4 regions of the Cellvibrio sp. QJXJ genome follow, and region 1 is predicted to be linked to each of the others. Evidence: predicted binding sites of a transcription regulator. Region 1 holds the regulator's gene; each other region holds the start of a gene.
The links. The regulator FNR, encoded in region 1, switches genes on or off when oxygen is low (the NO sensors DNR and NnrR bind a similar motif). The targets are predictions, from matches to a motif close to TTGATNNNNATCAA.
Positions count from the first base shown of each region.

Region 2: a site for FNR is predicted at 2,542-2,555, ahead of NNX04_RS16445 (OmpW/AlkL family protein). Genes of this name have one in related genera too.
Region 3: a site for FNR is predicted at 1,932-1,945, ahead of NNX04_RS06255 (L-lactate permease). Genes of this name have one in related genera too.
Region 4: a site for FNR is predicted at 1,705-1,718, ahead of NNX04_RS18405 (hemerythrin domain-containing protein). Genes of this name have one in related genera too.

Region 1 covers NZ_CP101662.1:377,601-381,610, forward strand. Annotated here, with positions in the region: gene NNX04_RS01685 (hypothetical protein) at 1-148, opposite strand, end outside; gene NNX04_RS01690 (SirB2 family protein) at 452-829, opposite strand; gene NNX04_RS01695 (DUF4202 domain-containing protein) at 883-1,479, opposite strand; gene fnr (fumarate/nitrate reduction transcriptional regulator Fnr) at 1,518-2,276, opposite strand; gene NNX04_RS01705 (cold-shock protein) at 2,669-2,875, shown strand; gene NNX04_RS01710 (GGDEF domain-containing protein) at 2,996-4,010, opposite strand, start outside.
Region 2 covers NZ_CP101662.1:3,816,716-3,820,725, reverse strand. Annotated here, with positions in the region: gene NNX04_RS16465 (DUF4160 domain-containing protein) at 1-253, opposite strand, end outside; gene NNX04_RS16460 (class I SAM-dependent methyltransferase) at 405-1,256, shown strand; gene NNX04_RS16455 (BLUF domain-containing protein) at 1,380-1,919, shown strand; gene NNX04_RS16450 (DUF1993 domain-containing protein) at 1,931-2,461, shown strand; gene NNX04_RS16445 (OmpW/AlkL family protein) at 2,628-3,275, shown strand; gene NNX04_RS16440 (RNA polymerase sigma factor) at 3,452-4,010, shown strand, end outside.
Region 3 covers NZ_CP101662.1:1,460,172-1,464,181, forward strand. Annotated here, with positions in the region: gene NNX04_RS06250 (substrate-binding periplasmic protein) at 1-243, shown strand, start outside; gene NNX04_RS06255 (L-lactate permease) at 247-1,860, opposite strand; gene NNX04_RS06260 (MFS transporter) at 2,049-3,203, shown strand; gene purU (formyltetrahydrofolate deformylase) at 3,303-4,010, opposite strand, start outside.
Region 4 covers NZ_CP101662.1:4,251,495-4,255,504, reverse strand. Annotated here, with positions in the region: gene NNX04_RS18410 (TonB-dependent receptor) at 1-1,630, shown strand, start outside; gene NNX04_RS18405 (hemerythrin domain-containing protein) at 1,843-2,502, shown strand; gene NNX04_RS18400 (NnrS family protein) at 2,522-3,691, shown strand; gene NNX04_RS18395 (DMT family transporter) at 3,786-4,010, shown strand, end outside.

The sequences.
Region 1 (4,010 bases):
CGGTAGTTTTGCAATATTTCTGGTTGAGGTAGCTGGCAAACTTAATATTGTTTGCCGCTTCGGCCTTGGCGCGTTTACAGGTTTCGTCGCAAGCGAAGCTGAATGGTGAAAAACAAATAAGGGTGATGATCAAAAATATCTTCTTCATAGGGTTCGCCATTATTAAAGTTATTGGAAAGCTAAACAGCAGATACGTGATATAAATCACTTTTTAAGAAACGTCAAGTATTGTAAATAAAATAGCCCTTACTAATTACTTATAGATCTAAGCCTAGGCCAACCCGCAAAAAATACAAATAATTACCCCTTAGCCTCACTATCAGGGGCGATGCTTAATTCAGAAGGTCAAGAGATGGTTGGCTCGGGAGAAACAGAATAGGCGTGGGGAAAATCAGATGATGGGCATGCAAGATCGCACCAGTAGTGATAAACCACTGGTGCGATTGAAACATTAACCGAAGAAACCCATCGGGCTTTTGGTGATGGCGACACTGATGATGTAAGCGAATACTACGAGTGCGTCAATCCATAGAATTTTTTGCACCAGGGGTTTGCTAACTTTAAAGGCACCTACACCCAGAATAATAAAAACAACCAAACCAATAATTTTTGCCATCAACCATGGCTGTTCACCTGGTTTCATGCCCAAATGTACCGCGAGCACAATACCCGAGACCAACATAATGGTGTTGATAATGTGGGGGGCAATTTTTAGCAGTTTTTTATGCAACATGGATGAATTCATAAATAACAAAACACCACGCACTAAAAAAATGAGCAGTGAAAGTACAACAAAAGTTAAATGCAAATGTTTAAGGGCTAAATACACGGTGGTTTCCTTTTTTGTTTATGTGAAAATTATTGAAATTGTCGGTAATAAACTCAGGTGTCCGGGCTGAGCGCTTTACCTACCAGTGCGAGCATGCTGTCACTCAGTGGTAATTTCAGTGCGGCGTCATGGCCCTTGGCTGACATTTTGTTCCAGGTCTTGCGGATAATATCAATCAGTTTTACTTCATCGTGTTTGCTGGCAAAGTCTTCTAAATAAAATTCAATAAACACCAGGCAAATCACATCTTCCAGTGTTTGTACTTCTTCATCGCGCTTTAAACTGCGTTTAAGCAGCAAGTCTTTTACGCGAGAGATGATTCTTTCGTCGTAACCCTGTGCGGCCATAATTTCACCGGCGATATCGCCGTGCATTTGCGCTAAATCCAGACGCCACTTTTTATAGCCGCTACGATCCATTGGGTAGTCAGAGCGCGGAATCTTCCAGCGACAAATATGCTGGCTGCGTGTCGCGAGCTGTAACGCTTCGGATGCATCGGGGCAAAAACGTGACAGCTGTGCACTCATACGTTGGGCATAAATCCATTCTTTGGCAACGGTTTTGCCTTCTACTATTTCGCTATTTGGGTCTTGCAGGTTGGCGGCATCAAATGCGGCGAGGGTGTCTTGCAAACGCTGGTTGCTGATCATTGTAGGTGCTCGTGGTTTATTGCAGGTGCTTGCAGTGGTTAGCAGTGGCCATCGCCATTGGCGATATTGCGCAGCAACTCCATGTTAGTGATGAGGACTTCTTTTTTATCCACAGAAATCACCTCCTGTTTTTGCAAGCGAGTAAAAATACGGCTGACTGTTTCAATGGTCAGGCCCAAATAATTGCCAATATCGGTGCGCGACATAGGTAAGCGGAAGGCATTGGCCGATAGCTGGCGGCGGCTATTGCGGCTGGAAATACTCAGCAGTAGGGCGGCAATGCGCTCTTCGGCGCTGCTTTTGCTCAGCAGGGTAATAATTTGCTGATCCTGGGTAATTTCGCGGCTCATCAATTGAAAAAAGTGACGTTGCAGATTAGGGATTTGCAAGCTCAATTCTTCCATGCGATTAAACGGAATTTCGCACACCGATGCGGTTTCTAATGCGATTACTGAATTGGTGTAGCGATTGTCGGCAATACCATCCATGCCGACTACCTCGCCGGGCAAATAAAACCCGGTGACTTGTTCTTCACCGTTATCACTCAGGGTCAGTGCTTTTACTGCACCCGAACGAATGGCATACACCGAGTGAAAGTGGTCATTAGCGCGATAGAGATAATCGCCTTTTTGTAGCGGTTTACCGCGTTGGATAATACCGTTCAAGCGGTCGATATCCTCAATGTGCAGGCTGATAGGCAGGCAAATAGTATTTAAACGGCAATTGCCGCAGCTGACGCGCTTATCGTGAGGGCAGCTTGAATCCTGGGTTTTTACAATGTTCTGATTAGCTGTCATGGGTCCACCACCTCGAATATAAGACTATGGCAGGAAAACTCCGCGCCAACAGTATGATGAGTGATTGTTGCAGCTTTAACGGGGGCGGTAAATAGTTGATTTAGCTCAAATGTCTGGATAAATTTAATCCTGCGGGAGACGTTGTTGAGTCGTGCTGCTTTATAACCAAAAAGCCATATTCTTTGTTAAAACCCCCTCTTTACTTGCAGTGGGCCGGATAATATATTTATTCCGCTGGCCAGTTAGCAGCATTATTTATGGTAAGTCACATCGTTGTACTAGCAGTGAATCTCTTAGCACCTCGTTTTGTTTTTCATAAGTAAGATCTGAATCCGCCAGCACAATCCCACTTGGGGTATTCATTTTTATTTAAAGAAACATCGAGGTTTATTATGGCTAGAAGCACTGGTACCGTTAAATGGTTCAACGAGTCTAAAGGTTTTGGTTTTATCGCGAGCGAGGCCGGCCAGGACGTATTTGTTCACTACAGCGCAATCAGCGGTTCAGGTTTTAAAACCCTGGCTGAAGGCCAGCGTGTAGAGTTCGACGTAAAACCCGGTCAAAAAGGCCCGCAAGCCGAGAATGTCATTGGTTTGTAATTCGTCGCGCCTGCACATTTGAGCGACCAGTAATAGGAAGCCGCCCGGTGTAATCCCGGGCGGCTTTTTTGTTTTTGATGGGATTATTTTGGATGGGGATAGTAGTGTGGTGGATGTGGGTTAACTCGCCACCATAACGCGGTTGCGACCCGCTTCTTTCGCGCGGTACAGCGCCTGATCCGCCCGCGCGAGCCATGCGCTAAAAGAGGTATCCTGCGCAGAAAAAATAGCTACACCCAAGCTAATCGTTGCGCGCAGTTCTTTGGTCTCGTGATAAGCCGCAGTTGTTGCAATGCGATTGCGCATCCGCTCGGCAAATTGCAGCGCACCTTCTGCGTCGGTTTGCGGCAGTAAAATCACAAATTCTTCGCCTCCATAACGGCTGGCGATATCCATCCCGCGCGCTTCCGCTTGTATCGCCTGCGCAATACTGCGGATCACCGCATCACCCGCGGCGTGACCGTAATGATCATTAATATTTTTAAAATGGTCGATATCCAATATCACCAGTGCGCCGCCGCTGCCCATGCGGCTGGTGCGGAGCCATTCACTGCTCAAGCGTTCATCCATAGTGCGACGGTTGAGCAGACCGGTAAGGCCATCAGTTTGGGCAAGGCACTCCAGGCTTTCGTTGGCACTGTGCAGATCACTTAATAATTCATTGGTTGAGCGTTGCCAGCGGGTAAACAGTTGGTAACCAAAAAATGCGATAAATAAAATAATCATCGCGAATACCCAAAAAAATACCCAAGTGGTCTGCTGCAGAATCATGATGGCATTACTCACTTCAGCACTCATGGAGCTGCTGCTAGTGATAAGCGCGCGATCCAACTGATTGCTCGCTAACTGAATCGTAGCCGCACCGTACACCAGTACACCGGTGGTAATTGCCCCCAGCAGGCGCAATACCGAGCGCCGAACATTGCCGCTGGCAAGGCGTAAATAGGCAGGGTGATGTTGTTGCCAGTGCGCAATCCTGGGCCACAAGAGCGCGAGCAATGGGCCCACAATAAATACACTTTGCAAAAATGCGCCCAGCCACCAACCCTGCCAAATTGCCAGCAGGGCAGTGCGATCAATGTGGTTGGTATAACACCAAATGAGTGCGCCGCTGGAGCTAAAAATGCTCGCCACA
Region 2 (4,010 bases), 1.4 Mb from region 1:
TCTTAAACACAGGCTCACCATTTAAAGCGAGTTTCCAATCTGCCATTAGTTCTTCATGGTGAATTTCCACCCAAGCGCTAATCAGTTTAGTTTTATTCGTAGGAAGCCCACCGGCAATTACCCTGCCTGAGGGTATCTCAATAATCGCATGCTGCTCCTGATACTCCACATGAATATGAGGCATGTTGTGCTGCTGATTATCAAAGTAATACATCCTTATAATTAACCCATAAAACATCGAAATAGTTGGCATTCTTCCCTCCTTGGGATTGTCTTAAGTGAGAATTATACGACGCTTTACAAAAAATAATTATCTCCCTGCAAAAATCTGCGAATAATGGACATCCGTTTTGGTGCGGATTACGAATCCATTTGTTAATGCAAAATTTGCAAGGAGTTTACCCATGAAAAAAATCGCCCTATTGGCTGCAGCCATATTGCTTCACGGCTGTGCTACCGACAGCGACGGCACTGGCTTGAGCGCACAGAATAAACAGCAATTGCAAACGATTACCCAGGCCATGCCGGCGGAACACCAGGCCCGTCACGCGGCACGTAACCCGGTGGAAACGCTGGCATTTTTTGGTATTAAACCCGGTGATGTGGTGATTGAAGCCCTGCCGGGCGATGGCTGGTATTCCAAAATCCTGATGCCTTACTTGGGCGCGAATGGCCGTTTGATCGGGGTGGATTACAGCCTGGCGATGTGGCCGGAATTTGGTGGTTTTGCCACGCCGGAATTTATCGAAAAGCGCAAAGCGTGGCCCGCGCAATGGAGTAGCGATGCCAAAAATTGGGGTAGCGCCAAGGCCGAAGCCTATACCTTTGCGGATTTACCCGCCGAATTAACTGGCAAGGCGGATGCGGTATTGTTTATCCGTGCCCTGCACAATTTGGCGCGTTTTGACGCCAAGGGCAATTACCTGCAACAGGCACTGGCCGAGACCCATCGCGTATTAAAACCGGGCGGTTTGGTGGGCGTAGTGCAACATGCCATGAGTGAAGATAAACCCGACGCCTGGGCGGATGGCAGCCGTGGTTATTTGAAAGAGTCGGCGATTGTTGCGGCCATGACCGCCGCCGGTTTTGAGTTAGTGGGCAGCAGCGACATCAACAAAAACCCCAAGGACAACCCACAAGCGGACGACAATGTTTGGCGCTTGTTGCCCAGCTTGAGTGGCACCGAGGCGCAGAAAAACCAGAACCGGATGATTGGTGAATCCAACCGCGTGACTCTACTCTTCAGAAAGAAATAAGCTCGTGCCCGCGTTAAATGGGGCTATATTGGGCACCATTAACGCGGGCTGTTGTCCGAGTATGCTGTTGAATAAACCGCGCGCATACCGCTGCGCGCACCGCCGCAATAGAGGAGCCCAATTGTGGATGATTTAGTGAGACTGGTGTACGCCAGTGAAGCGACCTTTGACGCTGCCGACCAGGGAATTGAGCTGGAAGTGGGGCGGATTCTGACCGAATCGCGCCGCAATAACGCCCGCGCCGAAGTGGGCGGTGTGCTCTATTACGGCAATGGTTATTTTTTCCAATGTTTGGAAGGCCAGCGCGATGCCGTGGTAGAAACCTATCAACGCATTTGCAACGACCCGCGCCACAAGAACGCTAAAGTATTATTGAAAGGTTTCACCAAGCGCCGCCTGTTTCAGAATTGGAGCATGAAATATTTACCCGCTGAAAAAAATCTGCGCGATTTTTTAGCGCAACACAGCCTGACGGAATTTTCACCCTTTGATTACGATCGCGAAATGGTGGGACGTTTGTTAATTTTTTTCCAACAGGCCAAAGAGTCGGGAGAGCTTGCCGAAAACAGCGCCGAGCAACAACAAGCTGTCGCCACTGAAACCAATGAACAATCCAGCAAACAAGCTAAAACCGGTTGGCGCCGGTTATTTAACCGTGGATAGTTGCCTGACGCATGAATAACCACAGCATTAATCCCGGCGCGATTTTTTGCCATTACTTGCAACAACTGAAAGTAATTGTGGAAAAAATTGATCGCCACAGCGGTGGCGACAATGCTCTGCTGCAACACAGTTTGCACCCAGGCATGTTGCCGTTATTGGCGCAGCTGCGCACTGCGGCCAACTTTTCGCTGCGCTGCTGTTGCCCGCTCAGTGCGCGCCCGCGCATTACTTTTGATAATAGCGATGACACTTACGCCGGAGTGCAGTTACAACTCACCCAAACCATTGATTATTTGCAAGCCATTCCCGCTACAGATTTTATTCACGCCACCACCATCATTAGCGACCAGGCAGGTTTCACCAAGTTGCATTTACCCGCCTCGGAATATGCGCAGCTCTATGCTCTGCCCAATTTTTTCTTTCATCTCAGCATGGCTTACGCCATCGCCCGCGCTGTCGGTGTGCCACTGAGCAAAGGCGATTTCGACGGCTATCACCAGTACCCGGACGGATTTTCGTTTGTGCCGGAAACAACTCGTTAACCATTTAAAAAATCGCGCGACTTTGCGTCATATCAAATAATTTTCAGTTAACTTTTTATTTTTTCCTGCGCCGGTATTGATTGATATATATCAATTTTAACAACGGGAATTTTCGTAACACTGCCTCTGTGAATCAACAACAGTTTTAACAGCAGAGGAAAAGAAAATGCGTCAATTAGTCATGGCATTGGTTATCGGCAGCAGCTGCGTTGCACCACTCGCACAAGCGCATGAAGCCGGGGACTTTTTAGTGCGTGTCGGTGTTGCCCAGGTTGCACCCGACGCCAGTAGCGGCACCGTATTAGGCGGCGGGGTGGATGTAGAAGATGCAACCGGCCTTGGTTTCTCCGGCACCTGGTTTGTAACACCGCACATCGGTATTGAAGTATTGGCCGCCCTGCCGTTTGAACACGACATTGTCGGCAGCGGTGCACTCAAAGGGGTGGATATCGGCAGTACCAAACATTTACCGCCCACCATCTCCCTGCAGTATTACCCGCTGAGCCAAGGCAAATTCCAACCCTATGCCGGTATCGGCCTGAACTACACCACCTTTTTTAACACCGATAGCAGCGCGACTCTGGATGCGGCGTTAAATGGCGATACCGATATCTCCCTGAAAGACTCCACTGGCCTTGCGCTGCAAGTGGGCGCCGACCTGCAACTCACCGACAACTGGTATTTGAATGCGGCCGTTTGGAAAATCGATATAGAAACCACTGCGCGTATTTATGTGGATGGCGCCCACGCCGCGAGTGTGGATGTGGCGATTGCCCCATTGGTGTTTATGCTCGGCGCCGCTTACTCCTTTTAAATAAAATTTTTGTGGGGTTATGACATAAATCCCGGACTGAATGGTTCAGTTCGGGATTTTTTGTTTTTGGAGAGCAATTAATCTGGATTTTTTGCTTTATTTGCGGGGGCCGATGGCGGAATATTCTTCGTCTATCGTCATGGACTATGAGGAAATCACCTTGGTGGCTAGAGCCCATGTCTAATAATCAAAAAATAACGAATCAACCGGCGCAGAACGATAGCATTGCGAATGTGTTTATTGCCCTGCGCAGCACCCTGGCGCGCGCGGTTTCGCGCCTGGTACCGCCAAAAGAAGTGGAAGACATAGTGCAGGAAACCTATGTGCGGGTGTGTCAGGTGGATGCGCCGGAACAGATCCAGTTTCCGCGTTCATTTATGTTGCGCACAGCGCAAAACCTGGCGCTGGATCACCTGAAGCGCGCCGAAACGCGGCTGAGCGTCAGCCTGGATGATGAATTGGATTTGGAAGTGGCGGGTTACACCACCCGCGCCGACGATACCTTTGACCGGGTAGCAGCGAACCAGGAATTTGGCTTTTTTTGCGAGGCCGTGCGCCAACTGCCACAACAATGTCGCAAAGCGTTTGTCCTAAAAAAGGTGTACGGCTATACGCAGAAAGAAATTGCACTGAGCTTGAACATCAGTGAAAACACGGTGGAAAAACACATCGCAACCGGCATAAAACGCTGCGCCCAATACATGGCCAGTTTGAAGCAGGGCGGCGATTCGCTAT
Region 3 (4,010 bases), 1.1 Mb from region 1:
TACATGGCCGCCCAGCTGAGTATAGACCCGCGCAAACTCAAGGTAATAGAGCCCGCGCTAAGTTCACCAGAGGGTTATTTGCTGGCAAGCAAAACTCACCCCAACGCGCAGGCATTGATCAATACCTTCAACCAGGGCCTCAAACAACTGAAAAAGAATGGTAGTTACCGCAAGATTCTGGACCGCGTGGATAACAGCAGTTTTTATAACCCCACTGCTAGCCTGCGGAAAACCGAGCGCTAGCAATCACACAACTAACGCCACTACCAAATATCCCAAAGCACCTGCGCAGGCACAATAAAGCAGCGCCGGTGCCAAGGTGTAGCGAATCACATCGCCCTCCCGCCCTACCAGTTTCACCACCGAAACCGCTGCCACTACGTTAAGCACACACACCATATTGCCCGCATTGGCGCCAAGCATCTGCAGCGCCAGAATCCAATGTTCGGGCAGGTCAGCCGTTTGGGCGGCGTCCTGCTGCAAGCGCGCAAACATCATGTTGGAAAAGGTAGAGGAGCCAGCGATAAAACTACCCAAAGCACCAATAAATGGCGCCACCAGCGGCCACTGATTGGCAAAGGTGTCGGCCGCCAAAACCCCCAATTCTTTGGGCATGGCCGCCAAACCCGCGCTGTTCTCGCCAGAATTGAGGAAAATGCGCACCATAGGTACCGAGGTCGCCAGCGCAATACTGGTGGGTAATAGGCGCCCGAGTGATGCTCGCCATACTTGCCCTGTAGCAACCAATGGCAGGCGATATAACAAACCAATCACCACGGCGACCAGCACAAAAATACTGCCCGGCAAATAGAGCGGCGCGACCCGCGTAGAAATTTGCGTCCCTAGCAACGCGTTAAATTCGATGCTGACTGACTGCAACAGCGCCTTAAACGGCAGCGTATCCACCCGGGTCAGCACCAATAACCCTGCTACCAACAGGTAGGGAAACCAGGCTTTGAATAAACCCATCGTTGGCAGCTGTGTAACGCCGGTGGCATGGGGCAGCAATTCATCTGTCATAACCGGCAAGCGCCAGACCTCGGTAGGCAGTAACCAGCGACGCCGTGCGGCGCCAACGACTAACAGCAATCCAACCAGAGCGCCAAGAATACTGGGGAATTCCGGCCCCAACAGGCGCAGTACGCCATAGGCAGGTAAGGTAAACGCAAGACCGGAAAACAGGGCAAAACGCCAAAGTCGCAAGCCCTCGCGCCAGCTGCGATTGGCACCAAAAAAGCGCGTCAGCATGGCCACCATTAACAGCGGGAGAAAGCTGGCGATAAACACATCCAGCGTCAAGGCACCAAGGGCAATTTGCTGCAGCCGGTCAGGCGTCGCATTCGCCAAACCCTGCCCTATGCCTACAATCACCGGCGTACCCACCGCCCCAAACGAGACTGGCGCACTATCCCCAATTAATGCCATTACCACGGCTGCCATCGGGGGAAAACCCAAAGCGACCAACAAAGGCGCACCTATCGCTGCTGGCGTTCCGAACCCGCTGGCCCCCTCCAAAAATGCACCAAATAACCAGGCGATGATAATCACCTGCACCCGGTGATCCGGCGAGATACGCGCGAACCAGTCGCAAATAACCCGAATCGCCCCCAGCGCCGTCAGGGTGTTCAGCAGCAAGATGGCCCCAAACACAATCACCAGAATAGTGAAGGCGATAATCCACCCCTCCAGTATCGATGCTGCCAATTGCACTGCAGATACCTGCCACACCCAGGCGGCAAACGCAGCGGTAATTAACAGGCTGAGCGGCATAGCGCGGGTCGCGGGCAAGCGCAGTAAAACCAGCAGGATAAACACTGACAGAATGGGTACTAGCGTGGTGAATAATTGCAACCAGGTCATTGGCGCGACCGCCGGCAAAAAATAAAAGGTGATCTCATGTGGCTATCCTAGTCCAAATGCTCAAGCGCCATTTGCGCTGTATCAAGCATAGTTGATAGGGCAAATCCGATTTACAAATCCTCACTAACCCTGCGTTTTGGCGACAGGTATAGTGCGCAGCTTGATTTATTCGCTGGAAGTTTTTACTTATGTCTGCCACCCACCCTATTGGTACAGCCCAATACCTCTCCACCCGTTTTGCGTTTTTAATTACCGGCCTCGCCATGTCGGCTTGGGCGCCGCTGATTCCATTTGTGAAAGCACGACTGGCGATTGGTGAATCCACACTCGGTTTATTAATTCTGTGTTTTGGCGTTGGCTCACTGCTGGCGATGCCGGTCACCGGCCCACTGGTTAATCGTTACGGCTGCCGTCGGGTTATCACTACCACCTTGTTACTAATGTGTGTGAGTTTGGTCTGCCTCGCCATTTCCCCCGGTATTCCCGGCATGGCCATTAACTTATTAATTTTCGGCATGATGCTCGGTGCCACGGACGTCGCCATGAACATGCAAGCGGTAGTGGTAGAAAAAGCCAGCGGCCGCGCGATGATGTCGGGCTTCCACGGCTTTTATAGTCTGGGCGGGATCTTTGGTGCGGTGGTCATGAGCGTACTGATGTGGCTGGGTTTATCGCCCTTTCACGCCCTGCTCTGCCTTACCGCCGTGCTCTTACTGATGCTGGCCTACTGTGCAAAAGATTTATTACCAAAAAATATTAATGAAAGTACTAGCGGCGAACGCGAACCTTTTTTTGTAATCCCGCGCGGCAAAGTATTACTCATCGGCAGCCTGTGTTTTGTCGCCTTCCTCGCCGAAGGTGCAGTGCTGGATTGGAGCGCTGTATTCCTCAATACATTACGCGGTATCGACCCGGTTTACGCCGGTTTGGGTTTCGCATGTTTCTCAGTCGCCATGACCATCGGCCGCTTCACCGGCGATAAAATTGTCAACGCCCTCGGCGGCACCCGGGTTGTGTTCTGGGGTGGACTCTGCGCTGCGAGTGGTTTTTTGTTAGTTGTACTTACCCCCTTTACCCCTACCGCTTTTATCGGCTTCACGCTGGTTGGCGTGGGCGCATCCAACATAGTGCCGGTGCTATTTACCGCCGCCGGCAATCAAACATCCATGCCAATGGGTTTGGCGATTGCTGCCGTGGTCAGCATGGGTTACGCAGGGTTATTAGCGGGGCCAGCGGTGATTGGTTTTATCGCTGAGTTAAGCAGTTTGAACGTGTCATTCGGGATTGTAGCGCTTGGTTTATTGGCGCTGGCGATGTCGGCCAAAAAAGCAACTCACAAATAATTTACACCGACATTATCTGATCCAATAAAAAACGCGGCGATAATGTTATCGCCGCGTTTTTGTCACCAGCTTGCTCACCAAAAGAAGTTATGCACTGACCTATCTTGAAAACACCACCGTCTTGGTGCCATTCAACAACACGCGATGTTCCGCATGCCAGCGCACCGCGCGGTTCAACACTACCGCTTCAATATCGCGCCCGATCTCTGCCATTTCATCCGGTGAATTTACGTGGGACACACGCTCTACCGACTGCTCGATAATCGGGCCTTCATCCAAATCCGCCGTGACAAAATGCGCGGTAGCGCCGATGAGTTTTACCCCACGCTCAAACGCTTGGTGATACGGTTTTGCGCCTTTAAAACCGGGCAGAAATGAGTGGTGGATATTGATCGCGCGGCCATTTAATTTGCGGCACAAATCGTCAGAAAGAATTTGCATGTAGCGCGCGAGCACTAAAAATTCGGCTTGCAAGTCCTGCATTAATTGCCACAGCTGTGCCTCTTGCTGCACTTTGGTGTCGGCGGTGATGGGTAAATAATGAAATGGCAATTGATACCATTCCGTTAAATCGCGCATCACATTGTGGTTGGACACTACACCCACAATATCAATCGGCAGCGAACCGTTTTTCCAACTGTTCAGCAGTGCGTTCAAACAGTGCCCCCATTGGGAAACCGCAATTAGCACACGCGGCTTGGTGTGGCTATCAAAAATATTCCAATCCATTTGGAACTGCTCGCCCAGCGGCTTAAACAGCGAGCGAATCTGCCCTAGGTTGTAACCCACCGGGCACTCAAATACGGT
Region 4 (4,010 bases), 950 kb from region 1:
CAATATCGAAGTAGTCAAACCGGTTGAAATTCCTTCGCCACTGACCGGGGTTGCTACGCCCTACGCCAATGCTCTGCAATTCTTTACCCAAGGCCAGTATTTGCTGGATACCACCCACGATTGGAAACGCCAATCCAACGGTGATTTCAGTTACAACGATACCGAAAACGTCACCCTTTCGATTGAACGCGAATTGGGTGAACACACCCTGACGGCGATTACTGGCTACAACGCTTACACCTACGATGAACTCTGCGACTGCGACTTTACCGGCGCCTCGGGCTTCAATATTTTATCCAACGAGGACTACAGCCAGATCAGCCAGGAAATTCGCATCACCTCACCGGAAGATGAGACCATCAGCTACATCGGCGGCTTGTTTTTCCAAAGCAGCTCGATGGAATTTAACGACGCCGTACGGGTTCCTACCGACAGTTTTATCGCCACTGCGTTTACCCCCATTTTGGGCGCAGGAGCGGCCAATTTATTACGCGGTGCTTCATCCAACCGCTCGTTTGAACAAGACACAGATTTAGCCGCCATTTTTGCGCAAGCTACCTGGAACTTCACCGATCTGTCGCGAGTGATAGTGGGCGCGCGCTACACTGAAGAAACCAAAGAGGCGAGCCGCACCCAGTATCACGTCAGCAACAGTGGCGCCGTGTTACCCCAAGGCAGCCCGAGCGATACTTACAACATTATCTGGAGCCAGTTCAAAATCGACCCTCACTCCGTTAGTGGCGAGCGCGACGAGTCCGGTTTCACCCCGCTTATTACCTTGCAGCATGATTTTTGGGGCTCCGATATGGTGTACGCGAGCTACACCACGGGCTTTAAATCGGGTGGTTTCGATGTGCGCGCTAACGCCGCTCCTAATGAGCTGGATGGCATTTATCCGGCCATTGAAGGTACTTGGGAATTTGATGAGGAAAAGGTCGAAAACTTTGAAGTTGGCGCCAAGTTTGTATTGGCTGATGGCGCAGCAGAGCTAAACCTTGCCGCGTTCCGCTCCGAATTTGAAGACATGCAAACCAGCCAGTTTGATGGCAGCCTGAGTTTCAACGTGACCAACGCCGGCCAGGCGGTGGTGCAAGGCCTTGAAGCTGACGGACGCTGGGCGATAATCGATAACCTGATGCTGCGCGGCGGTATGGCTTATATCGACTTTGAATACACTGACTTCCCCAATTCCCAGTGCTACTTTGGTCAGGCAGATAACATTGCACCAATCGGTGACGGAGCCTGTGATGCGACAGGACAGCGCCGTGAATTCACGCCAGAATACCAAGGCAATATCGGTGCGGATTACACCATCAACTTCAGCAATGGCTTGAAATTGGTCAATACGCTCGACCTGATTTACAGCGATGAATACCTGACCACACCATCACTTGACCCGCGCTTCCAGCAGGACGCCTACACCAAGATCAATGCCCGCATTGCACTTAGTGGCGACTCGGACAATTGGGAACTGGCATTGATAGGCAAGAACCTGACGGATGAGTCTATTGTGCCCTATGCCAATGGTTTGCCCGTCGCCTCTACAGTGACCCGCGGTACTGGTTCAGGTTATTACGCCTTCTATGAACGTCCGAAGAGTGTGGCCATTCAAGGCACGATTCGCTTCTAAACTTCACATCAGGATCTACCAACAGGGGGCGCACTTGCGCCCCTTTTGCTTTCTCGCGATTGCGCTGCATCAGCTTGATGCAAATCAATATCACCCCGGCGCATTTACCTAGACTGGGTATTCAACGCCTTGGCTTGCTCAGCAAACTGCTTATAAATCGATAGTCTGCAGCAGATTGCCCACCCGACCCCAACCTTGCGCAGAGGTGGCCTATGAATATGTACTCCTGGAGTTTTACCGACTGGGCCAAAAAGGTAGAGGCTACGGCGGCACTGCTACGTCCGGCCGGCTTGCTGCAACCGGAGACGGCAGGCTACCACTTGTGCGATCTTGCACTGCACGGCGCCGTTCACAACCCATCGCGCAGCTACCGGTTGCGCCTGCAAGATACGCTGCAGAGTTTGGCCAACCAGCGCTACCTTGACGACTGGCAACTGCGCCCCAAATCGCAGTTGATTCACTATATTTGCCGCGAGTTCCACCAGGCACATTTTGCGCAATTGCCCTTGCTGCTGGCGAGCGCGCAACAGTTGCAAGGCACCGCCCAGTCCCGCCAACTGGAACAACTGCAATTACTCATACAACAACTACAAGAGGATTTATTCCCGCATATGCAACACGAGGAGCAGCGTATTTTCCCCGCACTGCTCAAACCGGTAGATTTCGACAGTTTTTGCTCGCTGGCAATACTGCATCACAATCACGACAGTCAGGCATCCCTGCTACAGGCGATGGACAGCCTCTGCCAAGAGTTGCTGGAGGAACATCCCGATCAGGCAGTGACTCACTTCATCACGGAACTGCAAAACTTCACCATGCAACTGCGCCTGCATATAGCGCTGGAAAACAACCTGCTTTTCATCATTGATTAAATAACTGCGGATAACCACTTTGACTAATAGTTCTGTTTCGGCCACGTTTTCCTATCCTTTCCGGGTGTTTTTCCTCGCTACCGCACTCTATGGCATTGCCGTTGTTATCGCCTGGATGAGCTACTTGTTTGGCGGCATTCCCCTGCCGCTGGGCTGGACATCGCTACACTGGCACAGCCACGAAATGCTCTACGGATTCACCAGCGCCGCGATTGCCGGGTTCATCCTCACCGCCGTATGCAACTGGACGGGGGCACCACCACTCAAGGGTGGCAAATTGCTGGCACTGGTGGGGCTCTGGCTCGCCGGGCGCCTTAGCCTATGGACGGCAAGCTGGTTACCGGCAGGCACCGCGATGCTGATTGATGGCTTGTTCTTCCCCATTCTGGCGCTTTATTTACTGCAACTTTTGCTGCGCCACGGCAACCAACGCAACCTCGTATTGGTGGCGATATTGCTCCTGCTCGGCATGGGCAACCTGGCCATGCACTGGGGCTTTTTGACCGGCAAAACCGCATGGCTGGTGCAGGGGGAGCAACTGGCGTTTGGGCTTATCACCCTGATAATGATTGTGATTGGCGGGCGCATTATCCCCGCCTTCAGCCGCAATTGGCTGCGCCAGCGCGGCGGCAATGAGGGCGCAGTGAAATCCTCCAACCGCACCGACGCCATCACCCTGATACTCAGCGCGGCGGTTATTCCGGTTGATGTCTGGCTGGGTTCAGGGACAGTAGCCGCATTGGTGATTCTCGCGGCTGCGGCCGCCAACGCCTGGCGCCTCTGGAGTTGGTCTGGCTGGTTAACGCGCGCCGAGCCACTGCTGTGGATTCTGCACCTGGGTTACGCCTGGATTATTGCGGGCCTACTGCTCAAAGGCATGGCTGCACTCAACCTGATAGCGCCCTCCGTCTGGCAGCACGCACTGGGAGTTGGCGCCATGGGCACCCTGATTCTCGGGGTGATGACCCGCGTCGCTCTCGGCCATACCGGCAGGGCATTAACCCTGCCCACCTTTGGGGTGATTATTTATCTCGCCATCAGTATTGCCGCCTTGAGTCGCGTTCTGGCCGCGCTGGGGTGGATCAATTACTCCTTTGGCCTGATGCTCGCCGCGAGTGGCTGGACGCTCGCATTTGCCCTGTTTCTGCTGTTGTATTGGCCTATTCTCACCCGCCCCCGCATCGGCTGAAGCGGGATTTTTACCCGGCAGCCCCTGCCGGGTCATCGCCATTGCTGCTATTATTAATCCGACTTATTTTTGTGCGGCGATTGGATAACGAGCAATGAGCGATTCCCCTAACGGACAGTCTCCGACGTCTCCGTCCACACTGGAGGCAACCCGGACGACCGCTACGCAGCCACAACATTCACACTTGCCGCACAACATCCTCAAGGGCTTCCTGCTCGCCGCCGCCGCACTCTTTCTCTTCACCTGCATGGACAGCATCACCAAATACCTGACCAGCCATTACAACGTGCCCTTTGTGGTGGCCATGCGCTACCTGGTG